Regions from separate parts of the Actinoallomurus acanthiterrae genome, predicted to be linked through region 2. Evidence: riboswitches for the same ligand, from Rfam matches in the RefSeq annotation. Region 2 holds a riboswitch; each other region holds the start of a gene.
What was found. Region 2 has a riboswitch for cobalamin ahead of cobN (cobaltochelatase subunit CobN). Riboswitches for the same ligand answer to the same signal wherever they lie in the genome.
Positions count from the first base shown of each region.

Region 1: it holds a riboswitch for cobalamin, as region 2 does, so the genes downstream of both, bluB (5,6-dimethylbenzimidazole synthase) here and cobN (cobaltochelatase subunit CobN) in region 2, are expected to answer to the same signal.
Region 3: it holds a riboswitch for cobalamin, as region 2 does, so the genes downstream of both, ACYVF7_RS10420 (ribonucleoside-diphosphate reductase subunit alpha) here and cobN (cobaltochelatase subunit CobN) in region 2, are expected to answer to the same signal.

Region 1 covers NZ_BAAHCO010000001.1:6,237,574-6,242,547, reverse strand. Annotated here, with positions in the region: gene ACYVF7_RS29650 (sulfatase family protein) at 1-635, opposite strand, end outside; gene ACYVF7_RS29645 (PadR family transcriptional regulator) at 632-1,207, opposite strand; gene bluB (5,6-dimethylbenzimidazole synthase) at 1,547-2,167, opposite strand; cobalamin riboswitch at 2,201-2,395, opposite strand; gene ACYVF7_RS29635 (cytochrome P450) at 2,427-3,617, opposite strand; gene ACYVF7_RS29630 (ferredoxin) at 3,637-3,888, opposite strand; gene ACYVF7_RS29625 (transmembrane-type terpene cyclase) at 3,885-4,658, opposite strand; partial or broken gene ACYVF7_RS29620 (thiamine pyrophosphate-dependent enzyme) at 4,873-4,974, opposite strand, start outside.
Region 2 covers NZ_BAAHCO010000001.1:2,850,062-2,855,035, forward strand. Annotated here, with positions in the region: gene ACYVF7_RS13855 (AMP-binding protein) at 1-685, shown strand, start outside; gene ACYVF7_RS13860 (VOC family protein) at 693-1,085, opposite strand; gene ACYVF7_RS13865 (helix-turn-helix domain-containing protein) at 1,090-1,935, opposite strand; gene ACYVF7_RS13870 (hypothetical protein) at 2,178-2,396, shown strand; cobalamin riboswitch at 2,508-2,630, shown strand; partial or broken gene cobN (cobaltochelatase subunit CobN) at 2,692-4,974, shown strand, end outside.
Region 3 covers NZ_BAAHCO010000001.1:2,120,355-2,125,328, reverse strand. Annotated here, with positions in the region: gene ACYVF7_RS10425 (ribonucleotide-diphosphate reductase subunit beta) at 1-759, opposite strand, end outside; gene ACYVF7_RS10420 (ribonucleoside-diphosphate reductase subunit alpha) at 824-3,067, opposite strand; cobalamin riboswitch at 3,164-3,379, opposite strand; gene ACYVF7_RS10415 (CbtA family protein) at 3,506-4,363, opposite strand; gene ACYVF7_RS10410 (CbtB domain-containing protein) at 4,399-4,614, opposite strand; gene ACYVF7_RS10405 (histidine phosphatase family protein) at 4,816-4,974, shown strand, end outside.

The DNA.
Region 1 (4,974 bases), 3.4 Mb from region 2:
TGCAGGTCCAGCGCCGTCCGTGGCCCATAGATCTCGTGGTGCGCCTCGATGGCCTCCTGGTCCGGCCACGCCGGTGCCGGACCGGACTCGGCGGCCTTCCGCGTCCACTCCTCCGGCTGCAGGTAGTCCGTGTGCGGATCCCAGTACGTCAGGTGCAGGTACCAGTCCTCGTCCTGACCGTGCCGGCGCAGCCAGTCGAAGGCCACCTCGTTGATCTCCTCCGCGGTCTCGTCCGTGAGCCGGTCGGTGGCCCGTACCGACTCACGGAAGTTGCCCAGGAAGAAGTACGCCCGGTGCCGCTCGGCGAACATCGACACCGCGGCCAGGTAGTGCCCGTGTCGCTGTAGGTGCTGCCCCAGGAGGGGGCGCTCCTCCGGCGCGCCGTGCCCGGTGTCGAGCCGGAACCGGGCCGATTCGCCCCAGTGGCCGATCACGCCGTTGGTGATGCCGAACTGACCGCTGGTGAGCGCGGTGCGCGACGGGAGGCAGGGCGAGTCCGACGCGTAGTAGTGGTCGAAGACGACGCTGCGCTCCGCGAGCCGGTCGAGGTTCGGGGTCGTCGGCCGGGCGTATCCGTAGGGCCCGGTGTGGTCGGCGCGAAGGGTGTCGACGTCGACGTAGATGATCCGCATCATCTCTCCAAACGGGCGAGGGTGAGCTCGAGCCAGGCGATGTAGGCGGCCGTCGAGGCGTACCCGCGCTCGTGGGCCAGGGTCTGTACTTCGGCACACCAATCCGGGTCGAGCTCCGGGATCGGGCCGGTGGCAGGCGCGGGCGTCATGTCCGGTCCGGTCTTCTGCTTCAGCCGGTACTCCAGCTCCGTGCGCAGGACCTCGACGGCGATGTCCTTGCCGAACTGCCCGCCGAGGACGAACCGGATCGTGAAGTCCGGGTCCATCGGCCGGGGTGACGGCGTGAACGGGGAACGCGCCCAGGCCACGACGGCCCGCCGTCCCACCGCGGTCAGCCGGTACACCTTCGCGTCCGGGCCGGCGGGACGGTCCTCGAGCCGGTGCTGCAGATGGCCCTGTTGCTCCAGCCTCGCCAGCGTGCGGTAGATCGGCGACAACGAGGCCCGGTAGCCGAGGAAGATGCCATGCCTTTCGAGCCACGCCCGCAGGTCGTAGCCGGAGGCGGGTCGGCGTGCCAGAACGCCGAGGACGATCGCCTCGGTGTTGGTGAGATGAGTCGTGGTATCTATGTGCACTAGGCTATAGCGAGCCAATGGAAAGTCAAGTGATCACATGCCCGGATACTGCATGTCAGGCGGATGGTGCTGGGGGAGCCGGACGTGCCAGGGCCATGCGCCAGAGACTGTGGCTATGGCCGTGTGCATATACTGCCGAGAGCTTTTCCCGCAAGGACCCGTTGGGCGAGGGCTGTACCTGGATGAGGTCGGGGTCAGCGCGGCGCGAGCGCGCGGGCCGAGTCGTAGCCTCCGCTGACGACGGTGGGTTCGGTGTCGAACACCATGACCGACCGGGACGACGAGTACGGCGGCCATCCCGGGTCGTCGCCGTGGACCTACGATGACGCGCTGCGGGGCTCACCAGTGGTCGTGGTGGATCGTGGTCTCCAGGGGGCGGCGGTGGCGCCAGCCGTGCTGTTCGAGGTCCGGTACGGGTTCCAGGTGGGTGACCGGCCCGAGACACAGCCAGGCGACGGGCCGGATCCCGGTCGGGATACCGAGCAGTTGACGCAGATGCGGTTCGCGGTAGAAGGAGACCCAGCCGACGCCGAGGTTTTCGGCGGTGGCGGCCAGCCAGAGGTTCTGGATGGCCAGGCAGACCGAGTACAGTCCCGCGTCGGCGATGGCGTGTCGGCCCAAGACCGCGGGGCTGCCTCGGTCGGGATCGTAGGTGACCACGATCGACAGGCTGCTCTCCAGTACACCGTCGATCTTTATCCGGGCGAAACGGTCGGCGGCGGCTGTGGTGAGGGTGGCGGTGAACGTGGCGCGTTCGTGCTGGACGTGGTCGTAGAAGGCGTGCCGGACGGCCGGGTCCGCCACGATGATGAAGTCCCAGGGTTGGGAGAGCCCGACGCTGGGCGCGGCGTGCGCGGCCGTCAGGATCCGGTGGATGACGTCTTCTGGTATCGGCGCGCCGGTGAACTGGGCGCGCACGTCACGGCGACGGTGGACCACGTCGTAGATGCCGGGGTTCATGGGCAGGCTCCCGCTGCGTCAGGCCACCTTGGCGGTGGCCGGTGGAGCGAGGCCGGTCTTCGGACTTCCGGATCGATGCCTGACCATCCGCCTTCCCGGCCTGGCGGCCAGTGGCTGCGCGTGTGCGCGTGGACGGCGGCTCCCCGGTTACCGCGGCGGGCCCGTGCCGGAATTTCACCGGCTTCCCGATTCTCCCCTCGTAGGGGCACCTCGCGTCAGTTCATGCCGCCGCGAGCGTATCAATCCCCGCCGCCCCCGATCACCAGGAGACGGGCAGTTCCCGGAAGCCGCGGATCAGCAGGCCCGTCTTCCAGGCGAGATCCTGGTCCGCGACCTCGATCCGCAGCCCGGGCAGGCGCGTCACCAGCGTCTCCAGCGCGACCTGCAGCTCGGCCCGGGCAAGCTGCGAGCCGAGACAGAAGTGCACGCCGTGGCCGAACGCGATGTGCGGATTCGCCTCTCGGCGGATGTCGAGGGCCTCTGGGTGGTCGAACACCCCCTCGTCGTGGTTGGCGGAATTGATGGACGGGATCACCGCCTCGCCCGCCCGGATCAGCACGTCGCCGAGCTTGACGTCCTCGACCGCCATGCGGGGGATGCCGCTGACCGCGCCGAGCGGTGTGTGCCGGAGCAGTTCCTCCACCGCCTGCGGCACCAGGGACGGGTCGGCGCGGAGCGCGGCGAGCTGGTCCGGATGCCGGGCGAGGACGTAGGCGAAGTCGGCGATCTGGGTCGCCGCGGTCTCGTGGCCGGTTACCAGAAGCCCGACGCTGAACTCCACGAGTTCCTGCTCGGAGAGCCGGTCCTCCTGGTCCCGCGCCTGCACGAGCGCGGTGAGCAGATCGTCCCGGGATGCCTCGCGCCGCAGCGCGATGAGGCCGGCGAGGTACTCGTTGAGCTCCGCCACCGCCGCCCCGATCTCCTCCATCGGGAGCGCGGTCGTGGACAGCAGCGCGTCCGACAGCACCCGGAACCGATTTCGGTCTTCGAAGGGGACGCCGAGCAGCTCGCAGATGACCGTGACCGGGAGCGGCAGGGCGAACAGCGCCACCAGATCCGCCGGCGGTCCCTGCGCGAGCAGGCGATCGGCGAGGTCGTCCGCGATCGCAGTGATCCGGGGCCGCAGCGCTTCGACGCGCCGGGCCGTGAACGCCTTGGACACCAGGCTGCGGATGCGCGTGTGCTCGGGCGGGTCCATGCTCATCACCCCGGCCGGGAACAGCGGCATCGGGGTGAATCGGGGCGGGTCCTGGCTCGACGTCATCGCGCGGGCGCTGAACCGCTGGTCGGTCAGCACTTGGCGGACGTCGTCGTACCGCGTGACGAGCCAGGCGTCGCCGCCGTACGGCAGCCGGACCCTGCTGATCGGTTCGGTCTTCCGCAGGCGGCCGTACTCCGGTTCCATCTCCAGCCGGGTTCCGTCGCCGAATGGGTAGTCCGGTGCGGTCATGTCCTGTCCTTTCTCCGGTTCAGTCGTCTTCGGGGGCCAGCACAACGCCGTCCGCCGTGCTAATGCGGATCGCCTCCACCGGACATGACTCGGCGATGGCGATGAGCTTCGGGTCCGGCGCGGAGCGCGGGCGAAGGGGCCGCGATCGCGGGCCGTGGAGCCGGAAGTACTCCGGCGCGGTGCCGGCGCACATCCCGCTGCCGACGCAGTGCGGGGCGACCTCGACCTGCCAGGGGCCGGCGGCCTCGGTTTCATCGGACGGCCGGGTCATCGGGAGCGGTCCCGGCGCCCGAGCGGGGTGAGCGGCGGCTCGAGGGCGCCGTTCGCGGGGAGCGGCGGGGTTCCGGTGTCCACGGGCGCCGCCGTGGTCCCGGCGGCGGCGTCCGTGGCCGGGGTCCTGCCGAGGCGCCGGACCATCCAGGTGTAGGTCAGGTCGAGCGCGAAGATGGCGACATAGAGGAACGGCAGCAGTGTGGAGTGCCGGTACACCGGCGCGGGGGGATAGAACAGCACTCCGAGCGCGGCGAGCAGCGTGCCGCCCATCTTGGACAGGGCGATGCCGAGCGACTGGCCGGCGAGCGAGCGCCGGGCGTTCAGCATGCCGAGGAACAGGCCCGACATGGCGAGGTTCTGCACGAACGAGGCACGCACGCCGTACACGTCGTGGAACTCCTCGTTCAGGAGGACCACGGTGGCGCCGGTGATGGCCAGCGAGGCCGCGAACATCGCGTAGAAGCCGGCCCGGCCACACCAGGACACCAGCCACGAGAACTGCGCCGGCCCGTACCGCAGCGTCTGCCAGAGGATGACGAGGTCGAAGGCGAACCACACGAAGTTGACGACGAACTGCGCGGCCAGCTTGACCGGGTCGTGGTGCGGCGGCAGCGCGACGAACGTGTAGAAGAACTCCCAGGCCAGGTTGGCGCTGAGCGCGACGATCGGCATGCCGTACACGCGGCTGCGGCCGCCCTCGCGGATGATCAGGATGTACGCCACGGTCCACAGCAGGCCGGCGAACGACTGGATGACGATACCGATCACGATCGGATCCTTCCGGAGGTGAGGGGGCCGTCCTCAGGGCCGCCGCCTCGAAGCCGGCGCGGCCCTCGCGGGCCAGGGCGAGGAGGTAGCCGGTGACCTGGGTCGCCGCCGGGCGGCCCTGGGCCGGCGAAGGTATCTCGTTGGCGTCGCACGCCACGTCGATGAGGAAGGGACGCCGGACGAGGGCGGCCACCCGCAGCGCGCGACGGAGCTCCGGCATGGACGTGACGCGCTCGGCCGCCACGCCGTACGCGCGGGCGATCTCGGCCAGATCGCCGTTGTGCAGGGCCGACCCGTATTCCGGCCAGCCCATGAT
Region 2 (4,974 bases):
GCATCTCGGGGCGGGTCGCGCGGCGGGCGTGTTCCAGGAGCGCGGGGTACGGCCGGGCGACCGGGTGGTGATCGCGCTGCCCGGGTCGATGGAGTTCGTGTGGGCGTTCCTTGGAGCGGTGCGCATCGGGGCGATCGCGCTGCTCACCGACCCGGAGGCATCGGCCCTCCCGCCGGGAGAGGTCGCGGTCTGCGCACTCGGCAGGCACGAGCACGTCATCACGCCCGCCGAACTGGTCGCCGCGATGTCCCGCACGCGGACGCCGCCGGCGCACCCGGTGCACCCGGGCACACCGGCCTTCGCCCAGTACGGCGCGCTGTACGCGCACGGCGACCCGGAGGCGTCGTTCCTGGCGATGGAGCCGTTCGGCCTGCGGGAGAACGACGTGCTGTTCTCCGTGCCGAAGACGTACGACCCGGTGGGGCTGCGCAACACCGTCTTCCTGCCCCTGTACTCCGGGGCGAGCGCGGTGCTCGACTCCGGCCGTCGTTCGGTCACCGGGGTGGCCGAGCGGGTGCGCCGCCACCGCGCGAGCGTCCTGCTCTCGACGTCGGCGTTCCTGGCGAGGCTCGCCGCGGAGGGGTCCCGCGAGCCGTTCTGGCCGCTGCGCATGGCGGTGTCCCAGGGCGCACCCCCGCCGGTGCACGCCGAGGAGTGGCTCGGCTGCCCCGTCCTGACCCCGTGACCTGCGGTCAGGACGCCGAGCCCGCGTAGGTGCCGAAGCTCCAGAAGACGCCTTCGGGGTCCCGGACGGTGAACCCGCGCGACCCGTAGTCCTCGTCGCGCAGGCCCTGAACGACGGTCGCCCCCGCCGCCACCGCCCGTTCGTACAGCGCGTCGGGCTCGTCGATCACGACGTACACCGATCCCGTGCCGGGCGGCAGGTCGGCGATCGCGCTGTCGGTGCGGGTGGCGCTGCCGAGCATGATGCCGCCGCCTCCCGGCGCGCGGAGCTCGGCGTGCTCGACCCGGCCTTCGTTCTCGTAGACGGCGACCTCCTCGAACCCGAAGGCGTCGACGAGGAACCGGATCGCGGCGTGGGCGTCCTTATAGCGGAGTGCGGGCCAGATTCGTGTTTCGCTCATGCCCTCATCGTTCCCGTGGAGCGTCCTCGTCGCCTTGGACGAATGGGAGCTCCTCGTCGGCCAGCCACAGCGACGGGGGACACCCGGCCAGGTCGTTCCAATCGCGGGCCAGGTGAGCCTGGTCGTAGTAGCCGCAGGCGGCCGCGACGTCCGCGAGCGGCGGGCGGCCGGGCCGCTGGAGCAGCTGTTTGGACCGCTCGAACCGCATCACGCGGGCGGCCTCCTTGGGCCGCAGGCCGTACTCCGCGGCGAACCGCTCGCCCAGGTGCCGCCGGCTCCAGCCCACCTCGCGCGCCAGGTCGGCGATCCGTACGGTCCCGTCGGTCTCGGCGAGCCGCTGCCAGGCGTACGCGATTTCGGGCGCCGGTCCCGGCAGCCGGCCGATGCCGCGCGACAGCACGTCCTCGACTACGGCGAATCGTCCCCGCCAGGTCGTGGCCTCGGTGAGGCGTTCGACCAGTTCCCCGGCCCGCGGGCCGATCAGGTCGTCGAGGGACAGGACGGCCCCGCCGATCGCGCCGGCGGGCAGCCCGAACAGGGAACGCGCCCCCTCCGGCGTGAGGTCGAGCTGGATCCCGGCCAGGTCACCGTCGTGCGCGATGGTCACCGGCCAGGTGTGCATGCCTCCCACGAGGGCCATGAAGGCGGTCGGCGTCCGGTCCGCGCCGACGAGCGTACGGGTCGGTGCGTCCAGGCCGAGGACCACGGTCAGGTGCCGGGACGGGAGCCCCCGATGCGTCCCCGGGGCGAAGCCCTCGTACCGGTAACCGACGCAGCGTGCCACCGACGGCGCGAGCCGCACCGACGGCCGTACGCGGGCCGTCTGACTGACGGTAGCGGCACTCCCCATGGCCTCCACGGTACGCGGCGGCCCTCGCCGACCGGCGGGCCGCGGAGGGTGCGGAGGGTGCGGAGGGTCTGCGTGTATCAAAGTATTACCAGCTCGCGTCGACCTGGTAATACTTTGATACATGGCCGATGCCTCTCCTGTAGGTACGTGACTATGCCGACGTATGGCGACTCGCGGGAAGCAACGCCTTCTCCGGTGCCGGGCTGCATGACGCGGTGACCAAAGCGGCACATCACCGAGGAGTGAAACCACGACCGCTCTCCGAAAGCATCAGGTCACTCATCGATCTTCGAGGACGTATCTACCGTGAATGGCGGAGGAGGCTGGGTCCGGACGGTGACGCGTATCCGGACGACTTCGCCGAGGTCGTCGCGGAGGTGACCGCGTTCGCCGATCCGCTGCTGGCCGGGCAGATCGTGGGGGCGGACTGGGATCCCGTCGCCAGGTCCTGGCGGAGATGAGGAGAGAGCCGCGGGGCGCGGCAGCCGTGCGGGTGCGCCGGGTGTTCCGGTGACCTGGGGCGGTGCGGGGTCGGGGGCGTCCTCGTAGACTGGGCGCGCGACGGCGAAGGGAAGGAACCCGGTGGGAATCCGGGGCTGTCCCGCAACTGTGACCAGGTAGCGAACCCGCGCGTACGGCCACGGCGACCAGCTGGAAGGCCGCGGGGGAGCGGTGACCTGGGAGTCAGGAGACTTCCCGCTGTCGGTGACCTTTTACCCGAGCCGGGGCGAGGACCCCCGAGGGAAGGAACGACGCGTGCGTGTCCTGCTGCTCTCAACGGCCGATACCGAACTCCTGTCGGCCCGCTCCGCGAACGCCGGATATGTGACCGGCAACCCGTCCCGGCTGGACGTCGCCGATCTCGACGGGCTCTGTGAGGGCGCCGATGTCGTGGTGGTCCGGCTGCTCGGCGGGCTGAAGACCTGGCAGGAGGGCGTGGCGGATCTGCGTCGCCGGGGCCTGCCGCTGATCGCGTTGGGCGGGGAGGCCGCTCCGGACGCCGAGCTGATGGCGCTGTCGACGGTGCCCGCCGGCGTCGCCGCCGAGGCGCTGGACTATCTGCGCGAGGGCGGTGTGGACAACCTGCGGGAGCTGGCCCGCTTCCTGTCCGACACCGTGCTGCTCACGGGTGAGGGCTTCGAGCCGCCGCAGCGGATGCCGGCGTACGGCGTGCATCAGACCGGTGTCGAGCCGAAGGACGGCCGGCCGACCGTCGGTGTCGTCTTCTACCGGGCGCACGAGCTGTCCGGCAACACCGCGTTCGTGGACACGCTGTGCGAGCGGATCGTGGAGCTGGGCGCGAACGCGCTGCCCGTCTTCTGCGGCTCCCTGCGTTCCGCCGACGAAGAGCTCCTAGAACTGCTGGGCCGGGCGGACGCCCTCGTCGTCACCGTGCTCGCCGCGGGCGGGGCCGTGGCCGCGGACGCGTCGGCGGGCGGCGACGAGGACGCGTGGGACGCCGGGGCGCTGGCCGCCCTGGACGTTCCCGTCATCCAGGGGCTGTGCCTGACGACGTCCCGTGCCACCTGGGAGGCGTCGGACGCCGCGCTGTCCCCGATGGACGCCGCGATGCAGGTCGCGATCCCCGAGTTCGACGGCAGGCTGATCTCGGTGCCGTTCTCCTTCAAGGAGGAGGGGCCGGACGGCATCCCCGTGTACGCCGCCGACCCGGAGCGGGCCGCGCGCGTCGCCGGGATCGCCGTCCGCCAGGCACGCCTCGGGCACACGCCGGTCGCCGAGCGCAGGCTCGCGATCGTGCTGTCGTCGTACCCGACCAAGCACGCCCGCGTCGGCAACGCCGTCGGCCTGGACACGCCCGTCTCGGCGGTCCGCCTGCTCGCGGCGCTGCGCGAGGCCGGCTGACGACGTCGGCGAACACCCCACCGACGGGGACACACTGATCCACTCGCTGATCGCGGCGGGCGGCCACGACGTCGAGTGGCTGACCGAGGAGCAGCTGCGTGCCGCGCCAGCCCGGGTGCCCCTGAAGGACTACGAGCGCTGGTTCACCGCGCTGCCGGAGTCGCTGCGCGAGGGCATGCGGGAGCACTGGGGCGAGCCGCCGGGCGAGCTGTACACCGACAACGACGAGATCGTGCTGGCGTCGCTGCAGTTCGGGAACGTCGTGCTCATGATCCAGCCGCCGCGCGGGTTCGGGGAGAACCCGGTGGCGATCTACCACGACCCCGATCTGCCGCCCTCGCACCACTACCTTGCGGCGTACCGCTGGCTGGACGAGGTGTTCGGCGCCGACGCGGTGATCCACCTCGGTAAGCACGGCACGCTCGAGTGGCTGCCCGGCAAGGGACTCGGGCTGTCGGACGAATGCGCTCCGGACGCGGTCCTCGGCGACCTGCCGCTCGTCTACCCGTTCATCGTCAACGACCCGGGCGAGGGCACCCAGGCGAAACGGCGCGGCCACGCTGTGGTCGTCGACCATCTGGTGCCGCCGATGGCGCGCGCCGACACGTACGGGGACCTGGCCAAGCTCGAACAGCTCCTCGACGAGTACGCCACCGTCCAGGCGATGGACCCGGCGAAGCTGCCCACCGTGCGCGCCCAGATCTGGACGCTGGTGAAGGCCGCCGAGCTCCACCACGACCTGCACGTCAGCGACGAGCCGGGCGAGGGCGACTTCGACGACTTCGTCCTGCACATCGACGGCTACCTCTGCGAGATCAAGGACGTCCAGATCCGCGACGGCCTGCACATCCTCGGCCAGGCTCCGGAGGCGGAGCAGCGCGTCAACCTGGTGCTGGCCGTGCTCCGCGCCGCGCAGGTGTGGGCGGGCCGGGCGGGCGCGCTGCCGGGCCTGCGCGCCGCGATCGCGCAGGCCTACGGGCTGGACGAGCGCGAGCTGCTCGCCGAACCGGGCGCGCGGGTGGAGGCCACGGCGCTCGCCGAGCTCGTGGACGGTCCCGCGCGGACCGCCTCCGACGTGGTCGACCTCCTCGAGGCGGTGGCGCGCCGGCTCGTCGTCGGCATGGAGACGCTCGGCTGGGATGCCTCCCGGGCCACCGCCGTCTGCGCCGAGGTGCT
Region 3 (4,974 bases), 730 kb from region 2:
GGCGAAGGCGAGTTCGGCGGCGACGGCCTCCTCCAGCATCGCCCAGACCTGCCCGGTCAGCTCCTCGTCGAACAGGTCGGGTTCTTCGGCGCGTACGGTGTCGACGACGCTGAAGGCGAACTCCATGTGCATCGACTCGTCGCGGAAGACCCAGTTCGTGCCCGAGGCGAGGCCGTTGAGCAGGCCCCGCGAGCGCAGCCAGTAGACGTAGGCGAAGGCGCCGTAGAAGAACAGGCCCTCGATGCAGGCGGCGAAGCAGATCAGGTTGAGCAGGAACGCCCGCCGGTCCTCCCGGGTCCGCAGCCGGTCCATCGCGCCGAGGGAGTCGATCCAGCGGAAGCAGAACTCCGCCTTGTCGCGGATCGAGGGGATGTTCTCCACCGCGGCGAACGCCTTGACGCGTTCGTCGTGGTCGGGCAGGTAGGTGTCGAGCAGGGTCAGGTAGAACTGCACGTGCACGGCCTCTTCGAACAGCTGCCGTGACAGGTACAGACGCGCCTCGGGCGCGTTGAGGTGCGTGTAGAGGTTGAGCACCAGGTTGTTGGCCACGATCGTGTCACCGGTGGCGAAGAAAGCGACCAGCCGGTTGACCAGGTGCAGTTCCTCGGGTGTGAGCCGGGCCAGATCGGCGAGGTCGGAATGCAGGTCGACCTCTTCGACGGTCCAGGTGTTGCGGATCGCGGCGCGGAACCGGTCGTAGAAGGCCGGGTAGCGCATCGGCCGCAGGGTCAGGTCCATGCCGGGGTCGAGCAGGCTCATGAGCCCTCCTTCGTCGGGGGAGCGGCCAGGCGCACTGTGCTCATGATTCGCTCGCTGCGCTCGCTCATTGGCACGCCTCGCAGGTCTCGGGGTTCTCCAGGGAGCACATGAGCGTCTCCTGGACGGGGGCGACGGTCGTCTGCGCGATCCGGGTGGCCGGCCGTGACCGCAGGTAGTACGTGGTCTTGAGACCTGACCTCCAGGCGTAGGCGTACATCGAGGACAGCTTCCCGATGGTCGGGCTCGCCATGAACAGGTTCAGCGACTGGGACTGGTCGATGTAGGGCGTACGAGCCGCGGCCAGGTCGATCAGCGCCTTCTGCGGGAGTTCCCACGCGGTGCGGTACAGCCGCCGCAGCTCTTCCGGGAGCTCCGCGATCTCCTGCACCGATCCGTCGGCGCGCTTGATCGCGTCGCGCACCCGCGGCGTCCACCGCCCGCGCGCCTTCAGGTCCGCCACCAGGTAGGTGTTGATCTGCAGGAACTCCCCCGACAGGGTCTCGCGCTTGAAGACGTTGGACACCTGCGGCTCGACGCACTCGTAGCAGCCGGCGATGGAGGCGATGGTCGCGGTCGGCGCGATCGCGACCAGCAGCGAGTTGCGCAGCCCGACCTCGCCGATCCGGGCCCGCAGCGTCTCCCACTCGGCGGCGTGGACCGGTACGGCGTCCGGCCAGTGGTCGGGGTGCAGGACGCCGCGGGCGGCGCGCGTCCGGTCGTAGGAGGGGTGCGGGCCGTAGGTCGCGGCCAGCGCCGCGGACTCCCCGTAGGCGGCGAGCGCGATCTCCTCGGCGATGCGCGTGGAAAACGCGAGCGCCTCGGGTGAGTCGAAGGGCAGCCGCAGCCGGAAGAACACGTCCGCCAGGCCCATCACGCCGAGCCCGATCGGCCGCCACCGCCGGTTCGCCGTCGCCGCCTCCGGCGTCGGGTAGAAGCCGCGGTCGATCGTCCGGTCCAGGAACCGCACCGCCGTACGCGCGGTCGCCCGCAGCCGCGCCCAGTCGAGGTCGTCGTCGGTCACGTGGGCGGCGAGGTTGATCGAGCCGAGGTTGCACACCGCGGTCTCGGCGTCGTGGGTGACCTCGAGGATCTCGGTGCACAGGTTGGACAGGTGCACGACGTTGCCGGGCTCGGCGGTCTGGTTGCAGGCGCGGTTGGCGGCGTCCTTGAACGTCATCCAGCCGTTGCCGGTCTGGGCGAGGGTGCGCATCATCGCCCCGTAGAGCTGCCGCGCCGGGACCTGCCGGACGAACCGGCCCTCGGCCTCGGCCGCCCGGTAGGCGCGGTCGAACTCCTCGCCCCACAGGTCCACCAGCTCCGGCACCTGCTTGGGATCGAACAGCGACCAGGTCGCGTCCGCCTCGACCCGGCGCATGAACTCGTCCGGCACCCAGTTGGCCAGGTTGAGGTTGTGCGTACGCCGCGCGTCCTCGCCGGTGTTGTCCCGGAGCTCGAGGAACTCCTCCACGTCGGCGTGCCAGGGCTCGAGGTAGACGCACGCGGCGCCCTTGCGCCGGCCGCCCTGGTTGACCGCCGCGACGCTCGCGTCCAGCGTCCGCAGCCACGGCACGATCCCGTTGGAGTGCCCGTTCGTGCCCCGGATCAGCGAGCCCCGGCTCCGCACCCGGCTCCAGGAGATCCCGATGCCGCCGGCGTACTTGCTCAGCCGGGCCACCTGGCCGTACCGCTCGTAGATGGCCTCCAGCTCGTCGCGCGGGGAGTCCAGCAGGAAGCAGGAGGACAGCTGCGGGCGGGCGGCCCCGGAGTTGAACAGCGTCGGCGAACTCGGCAGGTACGCCAGCCGCGACATCAGGCCGTACAGCTCCGCCGCCTCGGCCACGCTCTCGGCCAGCCCGCAGGCCACCCGCAGGAAGAAGTGCTGCGGGCGCTCCAGCACCCGCCGCGTCGTCGGATGCCGCAGCAGGTACCGGTCATAGACGGTGCGCAGCCCGAAGTAGGTGAACCGGTCGTCGGCGTCATGGTCGACCAGCGCGTCCAGCGCCGCCGCGCTACCGGCGACGAACCCCGCGGTCTGCTCGTTGAGCAGCCCCTGCCCATGGGCCACCGCGACGGACTCGGTGAACGTCACCGGCCCGGTCTCCGCCGCGATCGACCGGGCGAGCAGCCGGGCCGCCACCGTCGAGTAGACCGGGTCGGTGACGACCAGCGCGGCGGCCCGCCGTACGGCCTCGGCCAGATCACCGGCTCCGGTGATGAGCGCCGGATCGGCCTCCGGCAGTCTGGCGCAGACACGCTCGACCTCGGAAGCGGCGGTGGCCGGGTTGGGCGCGATGAGCTGTTGTGTCACGTGCTCTCCTCGTGGGCTTCACCCTCGCGGAACGGACGCGCACGGACGGCAGGCTCCGCCGCCGGCCCTCCCGCGAGGCCTGGACGACCGCGCGCTCTCGCGCACGGGTCGCTGGCAGGTCTTCGGACTCGCGGGCACGCCTGCCAGGGCAGACGCCTAGTGGCCGTCGCTTCCCAGGCCCGATCGAGCCCAGTGCCATTGACGGCGGTCGTTCCCGCTCACCGCTGCGGGGCAGTCCCGGAATTCCACCGGGTTCCCTCTTACGACACCTGTCCCAGAAGGAACAGGTGAACCAGCAACAACGAGAACCATACATGTAGGGGGTAGAGGAGCGCACCACCACTAGATATTGGGCGTGTTGCGGAAGGGAGCCTGCGAGCCGCGCGCGCCGAAACGGCCCTCGGCGGTGATCCGCCGAGGGCCTTCGGGAGGTGCGTCCTACGCCGTGACCGGTGCCTGCGCGGTCCGGGGACCTTCGGCCGTACGGGCGAGCAGTCGTTCGGCCATCGGCGCGAAGCACAGGCCGATCGCGGCCCACATGATCGCCTGCGCGGCCACCGAGTACAGGCGGAAGGAGAACAGCACGTCCGCCGGGAAACCCGGATAGACGATCTGCCCCTGCTGGTTCTTCAGCGGGAGCGGTGTCTCCGTCGCGTGCCTGCCGTACTCGTGGACGTTCGCCGACAGGTGCCCGAACGAGGGAAGCACGGCCATCACGACCCCGAGCGCCACGACGCAGGCCAGCCCGGCCAGCAGGGTCGAGTTCCAGTTCCCGAAGCGGGGCTTGAGCTTCTGGCCGAGCCAGACCGCCAGGATCAGGAACAGGATGGAGAACCCGACCATCAGCAGGTACAGGCCACCTCGGTCGCGGATGGTCTCGTGGTGGCCGACCGCGGGCGGATCGGCCGGGTACTTGGCGAAGGGGATCAGGTAGAACCCCAGGAACCCGCCGAGGGCGACCAGCAGCGCCAGCGTCCGTGGCCGCAGGTTCCCGGTGCGGCCGCAGGCCAGGATGTAGGCGACCGCGTACAGGGCGCCCATCGCGGCGCCGAACAGGATGACGCCGACGCCGGCGCCGACGTTCGCCTGGATGGTGCGGCTGAAGAGGTCCGGGTGGGCGGCCTCGGGCGTGATGCCCGCCGCCTTGTCGAGCATCGCCTGCGCGGCGTCCCGGCCGCTCTCATAGTCGACGGCGGCCTGGATCTGCGGTTCGGCGAAGATCCGCGCGAAGACGAACGCCAGGATTCCACCGATCGCGCCCACGAGCAGCCCACGCAGGATGAATCGCCGTTCCACGGCGTACTCCTAAAGGTGTGGCGTCGCGGACGGGATCAGTGGCAGGGGAACCCGAGGAGGTGCCGGGCGTCGTGGACGAACTCGTGGATGGCCATGTTGTTGCCGAAGACCGAGGTCGCGCCCTGGTCGACGCCGATGAAGTAGTACACGGCCAGGCCGAGCAGCACGGTGCCGAACAGCCACAGGGCGGCCCGGGTACGGGTAACCACGACGGGAGTCGTACGGCGGGTGGGCAGCGTCGAGGTCGTCATGTCACAGCCTCCTCAAGGGATCCAGCGTCCCTGTCACGGGTGGAGCGCTTAGATGGCGGAGGGTCTGACTACCCGGCTCGAGGCCGGAACACAGTGGCGCGACCGTGCCGGATTTGCACCGGCTTCCTCTTACCATCACGTTCGTCCGGATCGTACGACCGAAAGTCGGCACCGTCAACGTCGCAGGAGGTCACCTACCCCATGACCGTACGGCTCGCGCTCATCGCGCACGCGGCCACCCGCGCCACCCGCGAGGCCCGCTTCCCCGATGACGAACCCCTCGACACGCACGGCGCCGAAGCGGCCACGGCCGCCGCGGGGGCGCTGCGCCGCGTCACGGCGGCCTACCGCGGGCCCGAG